Regions from separate parts of the Rahnella sp. ATs2 genome, predicted to be linked through region 1. Evidence: predicted binding sites of a transcription regulator. Region 1 holds the regulator's gene; the other holds the start of a gene.
The links. The regulator CRP, encoded in region 1, controls carbon source genes, mostly activating them, when cyclic AMP is high. The targets are predictions, from matches to a motif close to ATGTGANNNNNNTCACAT.
Positions count from the first base shown of each region.

Region 2: the regulator CRP is predicted to act here: its motif matches at 2,184-2,201, upstream of ACJY2G_RS18655 (CidA/LrgA family protein).

Region 1 covers NZ_JBLYPL010000013.1:18,535-22,968, reverse strand. Annotated here, with positions in the region: gene ACJY2G_RS15250 (YccS/YhfK family putative transporter) at 508-2,583, opposite strand; gene crp (cAMP-activated global transcriptional regulator CRP) at 2,645-3,277, opposite strand; gene ACJY2G_RS15240 (OsmC family protein) at 3,640-4,047, shown strand; gene ACJY2G_RS15235 (LysR substrate-binding domain-containing protein) at 4,049-4,434, opposite strand, start outside.
Region 2 covers NZ_JBLYPL010000018.1:34,322-38,755, reverse strand. Annotated here, with positions in the region: gene flgL (flagellar hook-associated protein FlgL) at 1-740, shown strand, start outside; gene ACJY2G_RS18660 (CidB/LrgB family autolysis modulator) at 1,048-1,743, opposite strand; gene ACJY2G_RS18655 (CidA/LrgA family protein) at 1,736-2,140, opposite strand; gene ACJY2G_RS18650 (ABC transporter substrate-binding protein) at 2,513-4,081, shown strand; gene ACJY2G_RS18645 (ABC transporter permease) at 4,081-4,434, shown strand, end outside.

The DNA.
Region 1 (4,434 bases):
CTGCGCGCTGCCGCAGGCATGACGGACATGTGCTGGTGCATTCGTGGGTGGCGCAAAATGTCATCGCTAAGCGATTCCCGAATTTCAGGCTTCGAGCCTCTGGTCTCGAACCGTTCATTCGGTGCCATTTTTGAGCACGCCAATCAACTTATCTAAAAGATAAAAAACAGTCTGCCGTTGAATTTGAGATCCTGCGGGCGATTCAGAAATCTTGCCGAACGGAGCGGCCTGAAGACCCAGGGCTTCAGGACCGGGAGAGGGAACCGCGCAGCGGCAAGATTTCCAGCCTGTCGCAGCGGTTGCTGAAACATAGCCAGCGAGCGGAGCGCGTGTTGAAAAAGCGAGGAGGAATCCAAAGGAGGAAAAGCACTTTCTTCCTTTGGGCGGTTTCGGCGCAGCGCGTTAAGTGATCCCCGTACTTGAGAAACCGAAATATTCTCCGATTAGCTTTAAAAAGCAGTCTGGCTGCAAGCCAGTAAAACGGGGATTTGAAAGGGGCATTCCCCTTCACGCCTTCCGCGTCAACCAGATCCCATGATGTGGCCTCTGCTTCCACGCCAGTGACGAAATAGTATGCATCACGCTGAGATGTGAAATCACACGCCGCAGGTGGCGTTCCATCTCGGTCAGGGGCATATCAGGATGCAGTTCCGGTGCATTGATCAGCGTGTTCTCATTGCCCGGCCCGTCATAAAGCAGTCGCTGCTGACAACTTTGCAACGCAATTTCACAGGTCTGTAAATACTCCGTCGCCAGTTTCTCCGGCAGCATGTAATGCTCGCGGGCGAGAATGGTCATTGCGTTGATGTGCTCGACAATGAACTGGCTGTGCGTCACCCACAGGCGCATATCCGCCAGATAATGCGAGTTAAAGCCGGGCTCCTGCATGGCCTGATTCAGTGACGTGAAAAGCTTGTTGTGCGCCTGATTGACCTGCATGCGGGTGTAGGCAAGCTTCGAGGTATCCGGATTTTCCTCAAGCAGTAAGCGGATAGCATCCTGAAAGGTTTCCAGCGCCTGGTGCGCATTCTGGCGCAGTAATCCGCTTTGCCATTGCGGCCACAGCCAGATGGTGCCGCCGAACGCCAGGGCGCAGCCGATCAGCGTATCCACCAGCCGCGGTACCAGAAAATGCACGCCGTTCATCGCCAGCAGTTGCAGGGTATATACCGCCGTCACGGTCATGCCGACCATCGCCAGCCCGTAGTTTTTACGCAGCACGGTATACGACACCAGCGTGACGATCAGCATACACATCAGCGTGATGCCTTCGGGTAATTCCAGCTTCAGCAATCCGGCGGCAATCAGCAATCCGGCCAGCGTGCCCAGCGCACGGTGCTGGATACGCACGCGCGTGGCGTTATAACCGTTCTGGCTGACCAGCATGATGGTCAGCAAAATCCAGTAGGGCTTGGGCAGATTAAAGAACAGCCCCAGGCTGCTGCCAATCGCCAGAATGATCCCCAGACGGGCGGCATTGCGCAGGGCGACAGATTTGAAGGAAAGATAGCTTTTCAGCGCAGGCCAGAAGGGTAAACGCGGCTGAGTGTTCATCAGGTCACGTTTGTACAACGGGCGCTGTGTCCGCAGCAGGCGTGCAATGCGGCTGAAGTGGTAGTAGCAAAACTGGCCGACCGGGTTCTCAGGATTGCGCGCGGCGATTTTCTCCAGCGCGGCCAGCTCGTTGGCCATCGTAAACCGCGCGGATAAACGGTGATAAAGAATGTCGTCGGCGATGACCCGCAGACGGGCGGAAATCACCTGCGCATTACGGCGGATAACCGCTTCGGCGTGGCTTTCTTCCACCAGCTTCTGCACTTCTTCCGGCTGATGCAGGCTCACCGTGATGTGCTCCTGCAAATCAAGCGCGACCTGAAAACGCTGAAACAGTCTTTTATGGTGATGATGATGGCCGTGTTGCGGCAGCATGTGCAGTTGCTGATAGAGCAGGGCAATCAGGTCGATGACCTGCTGCTGGCGCGTCAGCAACGGGGGTAACGCGGTTTCAGGATCGGTGTGTTGCGTCAGCAGGCTGTATTTAGCTTCGAAGTAATCCGCGAGTTGCAGATAGAGCTGGCTGAGCGTTTCGCGCATCGGCTGTTCTTCCGATATGCGAAACCACGCCCAGTTAAATAATCCGTACCAGGCCGTACCGGCGGCGAAAAGCACCGGCGCCTGCCATATCGGGCGAACGCCGACCATACTCAGTGTAAAGATGGTCGCCACCAGCGCGCCGGGCAACAGCCGCGCATGCAACGGGCTGATTTCGCCGGTCACGCCAAGCAGTAATGCCAGCGACAACATGATGAGCGGCAGGGGAATGTGCCAGCTTTCCAGCATCACTTGCAACAGAATGCTGCTCACGGCAAAGAGCGTTCCGCCAATTATCAGGCGTTTGAAAAAGCGTTTATGCGGAGTATCGAGGCCCGCGACGTTGCAGCAGGCAGGACAAAGAGAGAACAGCAGCCCCATTTGCAGATTGCCGAACAACCAGCAGATACCAACGGGCAGGCACAACACCAGCGTCTGGCGCAGCGCGTAGTTAACTTCCGGATGGTAAAACAGTCTTCGCCATAGCGTCATGGATAAAGCTTAGCCCATAAAAAAGGCGCGACAGTATTCTGCCGCGCCGATTTTTAAGGGATTAACGTGTGCCGTAAACGACAATCGTTTTACCGTGTGCCGAGATCAGACTTTGATCTTCAAGCATTTTGAGAATACGTCCGACTGTTTCACGTGAACAACCGACGATTTGGCCGATTTCCTGACGGGTGATCTTGATTTGCATCCCGTCCGGATGGGTCATCGCATCAGGCTGTTTAGCCAGATTAAGGAGAGTTTGAGCGATACGCCCTGTTACGTCGAGGAAGGCCAGGTTGCCGACTTTCTCTGACGTCACTTGCAGACGGTTTGCCATCTGCGCGGAAAGACGCATCAGAATATCCGGGTTAACCTGAATCAGCTGGCGGAATTTTTTATAAGAAATTTCAGCCACTTCACAGGCAGTTTTTGCACGAACCCACGCACTACGTTCCTGACCTTCTTCGAAGAGTCCCAGCTCGCCGATGAAGTCACCTTGGTTAAGGTAGGACAGTATCATTTCTTTGCCTTCTTCATCCTTGATAAGGACAGCAACTGACCCTTTCACGATGTAGTAAAGCGTTTCGGCTTTTTCACCCTGGTGAATCAGCGTACTTTTAGAAGGATACTTATGTATATGACAGTGAGACAGGAACCATTCAAGAGTCGGGTCTGTTTGTGGCTTGCCGAGAACCATTTGCTATTATCCTCTGTTGTTATCGCTGCCCAAAATCACAGGGCTCAGAGTTCCCTGTACGGCACTTCATAAAAAAAGCGCCCTTTCAGCATATAACTCCCCAGAAATGCTGCAAGCGGGTGTCGGAGTGAAACAGCCTGATTATTGCCGTTATCACCGTGGGTTCTGTTCTTAAACCGCGAAAACCGTCACCGCAATTCACTGGAAAGTATGTTTCGGCTTTGTTTGTAGCACAGGTTTGCAATGCTGTCTTCTGTTGTCTCGCTTCAGCATGATGGCGATCGGGTTACGTTGCCAGATTTTAGGTGAAAGGGTACTCTGGGAGCGGAATTCGACGAGTTTATTCACCGGGAGAATAGTTCATGCACGCACGCGTAAAATGGGTAGAAGGGCTGACGTTTTTAGGCGAGTCAGCGTCAGGCCACCAGATTTCTATGGATGGTAATGCGGGCGATAAAGCACCCAGCCCGATGGAAATGCTGCTGATGTCCGCAGGCGGTTGCAGCGCGATTGATGTGGTGTCTATTTTGCAAAAAGGCCGTAATGACGTGCGTGATTGTGAAGTCAAGCTGACCTCACAACGCCGCGAAGAAGCGCCGCGCCTGTTCACGCACATCAATCTGCATTTTATCGTCACCGGTAAAGATCTCACCGATAAGATTGTCGAACGTGCCGTTAGCCTGTCTGCGGAAAAGTACTGCTCTGTGTCCCTGATGCTCGGCAAAGCGGCGACCATCACGCACAGCTTTGAAGTGATCAGCGTCGAATAAGTTACGACCAGTCATACGCGTGGCACTGGCTGCGCAATAAATCCAAAAATCGCCGCGCGGCAAACGTCAGCGGCGATTTTTGCGAGTAAAGCACGCAATATTCCGCCTGCGGCAGGGTATCGATATTGAGCACACTCAGCCTGTCCTGCAATCCGAACGGCGCTTTCATCGCCCGCGCCACAATGGTCAGATAATCAGACTGCAACACCATATTTAGCCCGCACACCACCGAATCTGTATGCACCGGCATTTCCGCTGCCGGCTGATGAAATCCTCCCATCGATACCCTGATTTGCTGGTAATACCCCATATCCGTTTCGGGCAACAGCCAGCGCGCATCCTGTAATTCCTCCAGAGTTGTGGAGCCTGCCAGCGGATGTCCACGCC
Region 2 (4,434 bases), on a different contig from region 1:
AGGAAGAATCGATTCTGTCGAGCGTGACGTCCACCATTCAGGATGCGCAGACGCTGATCGTGCAGGCCGGTGATGGCTCGCTGAGTGACGATGACCGTTCTTCTCTGGCCACCAAGCTGGAAAGTCTGAAATCGCAGTTAGTGAATATGGCGAACAGTACCGACGGTAACGGGCGCTATATTTTCGCCGGTTACAAAAGTGATACCGCGCCTTACACACAGGATCCGACCACCGGTGCGGTGACGTATTCCGGCGGCGATACGGCGATCACCCAGCAGGTTGATGCCAGCCGTACCATGACCATCAACCATACGGGTAATCAGATTTTCAACTCCCTGACCGGTGATGCGAAGAAAGAGCCAGACGGCACGACCGGCGAATCCGATATCTTCAAGACGATCGACGGCGCACTGACCGCACTGAAAACGCCTTCAGCGGATTACACCTCGGATACTGAATATTCCGACGCGATCGATAAAGCCAACCGTGGCCTGAGCAACTCCCTCAACAACGTGTTGTCCGTGCGTTCCGAGCTCGGTACACAAATGAGTGAGCTCGACAGCCTCGATACGCTCGGTGATAACCGCGACGTGACCAACTCCACCAAGCTCAGCAATCTGGTTGATACCGAGTGGACCTCAGCGATTTCCACCTACACGCTGCAACAGGTTGCCCTTCAGGCGTCGTACAAGACCTACAGCTCCATGCAAGGTATGTCGCTGTTCCAGATGAACTCGTAATCCCTCCGGCGCGCCAGCACCGTGCGCCCGTTTTATCCTCTTCATAATCTGCTGCCAGTCCGCAAAATGCGGGCCGGCAGGCATTTTTCTGACTGTACTTAAACCGGGTACTTTCAGCTTTGTATGTCGTCTTTCTAAGGTTTGGCGACATACATCTTTTTCCTCGTCCTGCTTCGAATCGTCTCAGCGTTGGCTGCGTCTGCTCCCCCGAATCACTGACTTATTGTCAGCTCATCGGGACTCACAGACTTGCCGCCTTGATCCAATCCGAACTATTTTGAGGGGCGTAGAGTGAGGTGATTATTCGTTAATGACCAAACATGGCGAGTAATACGGGGAACAGGAACGGGGCGAGGAGGGAGGTGATGATCCCGCAGATGACCAGCGCCAGGGAGCTGAAGGCGCCTTCCTGATAATCCATTTCTGCGCAACGGGCGGTGCCGAGGGCGTGTGAGGCGGTGCCCATTGCCAGTCCGCGTGACGCTTTGGTGGTGATTTTTAATATGTTCAGGATCGTATGACCAAATACGGCGCCAAGGATCCCGACGAAAATCACACAGACCGCGCTGATGGCCGGAATGCCGTTAATGGACTGTGCCGTCGCCATCGCAATCGGTGTGGTGACGGATTTCGGTAACACCGAGGCAGCAATCTGTGGTGTTGCCCCCATCCATAATGCAATGGCGGTGCCGGTGGTCATCGCCACGACGCTGCCGATAAAGCAGATGCTGATGATGGATTTCCAGCGGGCGCGGATCTGATGCAGCTGTTCGTACAGCGGAAACGCCAGTGCCACTACAGCCGGTTGCAGCAAATCATTGAGAATTTTACTGCCGGCGAAATAGCGGGCGTAAGGAATATGGGTCACCAGCAGTAACGGGATAATCACCACCATCGACATCAGTAAGGGATTCAGCAGCGGCATTTTAAGTTTGATAGCCAGTTTGCGGGTGGCGAAAAAGACCAGCAGGGTCAGCGGCAGCGACCACAAAATATCAATCATTTTCTTTCTCCGCTTTGTCTGTCACCACGCCGCGTTCACCGTGGATATAGTGGGAACAATACGCGACAACCAGTAACACGATAATCGTACTGACCAGACACGACACCACCAGCGGGCCGAACTGCGTGCGCAGCTGCTCGTAATAGTTCATCACACCGACGCCGATGGGCACAAACAGCAGCGCCATATAGCGGATCAGAATGTTGCAGCCGGGTTTGACCCATTTAAACGGCAGAATTTGTGTGGAAAGCAGAGCGAATAAGATCAGCATACCGATAATGCTGCCCGGAATCGTCAGCGGCAGAAGAGATGAAATGGCATTCCCGGCGAATAAACACAGATAAATCAGAATAAATGCCCGGATATATTGGAATGCCAGAGAAGTTGCAGTGCTCATGGTGTTTCACCCAGTTGAATGATGCATTCATCATACAATTAAGATGTGATCTGCGCCACATAACTCAGTATGAAATTTAGGAATGAAGTGTATGCCAAAACCGCAGGGTTTGGCTGCTGAAATTACTCAGATCCCTCGTATAATCAGGCGCTGATGGCCCCTGTATCAGGGGCAGCTGCTTTGCCTGAACTCGTCCCCGTTTGTACAGTAACAATGCCCCGCCAGAGCCCGTCCTGCGGCTTTAATAACCAATCAGATAACGTTATTCAAAATTAGCATAACGATAGTATTTATCAGACTTTCTGGCACCCATAAGAAACTTTACACTCAACAAAACTTTAGCAATTTCGCTACTTTGGAGAGTCTGACCTGATGAAAGCTTTATTACCGTCCGTCCTGTTTACGGCTATTGCGGCTACTTTCGCGGTTCAGGCCGCCACACCGCCGGACACGCTGGTCATCGCCCAGTCCATTGATGACACTTCCAGCTTTGACCCGGCGCAGGGCTTTGAGCTGACCACGGTTCAGGCTTTCAACAACATTTATCAGCGTCTGGTACAGTCAGATCCTAATAACCCGATTGATCTGAAACCCACGCTGGCGAGTTCCTGGGAAGCGGGCAAAGATAACCGCAGCCTGACGTTTACCCTGTCGCCGAAAGCCGTGTTTGCCAGCGGTAATCCGCTGACCGCCGATGACGTGATTTTCTCGCTGTCGCGCGTGGTGAAACTTAATCTCGAACCTTCTTTCATTCTGACTCAGCTGGGCTGGACTGATAAAAACGTCGATACCTTCCTGACGAAGGTGGATGATCAGCATGTGAAAGTCAGCTGGACTGCTGATGTCAGCCCGTCTTTCGTGCTGAGCCTGCTGTCTGCGCCGGTATCCTCGATTGTCGACAGCAAACTGGTGAAAGCTAACGCGACGGCTGACGACCTCGGTCATCAGTGGCTGAGCAACCATTCTGCCGGTTCCGGTCCGTATCAGATCCGTAACTATATTCCGCATGAAGTGGTGATCCTCTCCGCCAACCCGACGTCTCCTGAAGGCGCGCCGAAGCTGAAAACTATCCTGATTAAAAACGTACCGGATCCGGCTGCTCGCCGTCTGCTGATTGAGCAGGGCGATGCGGATATGGCACGTAACCTCGGTTCGGATCAGATGGCGGCGCTCGAAGGCAAAAAAGGCGTAAAACCGCTGGCCGTGCCATATGCGTCACTGTACTTCATGCAGTTCAACGCCAAAGCGTCTCCGGCGCTGGGCAATCCGGCCTTCTGGGAAGCGGCGCGTTACCTGTTCGACTACAACCACATCGCGCATGACCTGATGAAAAACCAGTTCCAGGTGCATCAGGCCTTCCTGCCGGAAGGTTATCTGGGGGCGCTGAACGATACGCCATACACTTACGATCCGGCCAAAGCCAAAGCGATTCTGGCGAAAGCCGGGCTGACAAATGTCAGCTTCACACTGTCTACCGCCAACCAGCCGCCGTATCTGGACATCGCTCAGGCGCTACAGGCCAGCTTCGCGCAGGGCGGCGTGACCGTTAAACTCGATCCGGGTTTAAGCTCGCAGATTTCCACTAAAGTGAAAGCGCATGAATACGACGCTTATATGTCTTCATGGGGCCCGGACTATTTTGACCCGAACACCAATGCTTCCGCGTTTGCTTTCAATCCGGAAGATGGCAGCAAAACGCTGGCATGGCGCGCCAACTGGTCGATTCCTGCGCTCAATAAACTGACGCTGGCGGCGATTGCCGAGCCGGATCAGGCTAAACGCGTGGCGGATTATCGTCAGCTGCAACTGGAAGTGCAGAAAAACTCACCGTTTGTCATCGGTTTACAGGCTAAAAGCCTGATTGCCGTGCGTGACAACATTAAGGGCTACGTGCAGGGCATCAACCCTGACATGGTCTTCTACAGCAAGGTCACCAAGTAATGACAGACAGTTCAACACCCGCCGGATTCGTCCGGCAGGGTTGGCGCTGGTCAGGCCGTCTGCTGACCGGCGTGATTTCGCTGGCGCTGACGTTGCTCGGCCTGCTGGCGTTCACCTTTACGCTTTCCCATCTTGCCCCGATTGACCCGACACTTCAGGTGGCGGGCGATCACGCCAGTGAAGCGACCTATGCGCAGGTGCGTCGTGATTTAGGTCTCGACCAGTCGGTACCGGTGCAGTTCGCCCGTTATCTGGATCATCTGGCGCACGGCGATATGGGGATTTCCCGCATTACCGCGCAGCCGGTCGCCAGCGATTTGATGCGCACTTTCCCGGCGACCGTCGAACTGGCC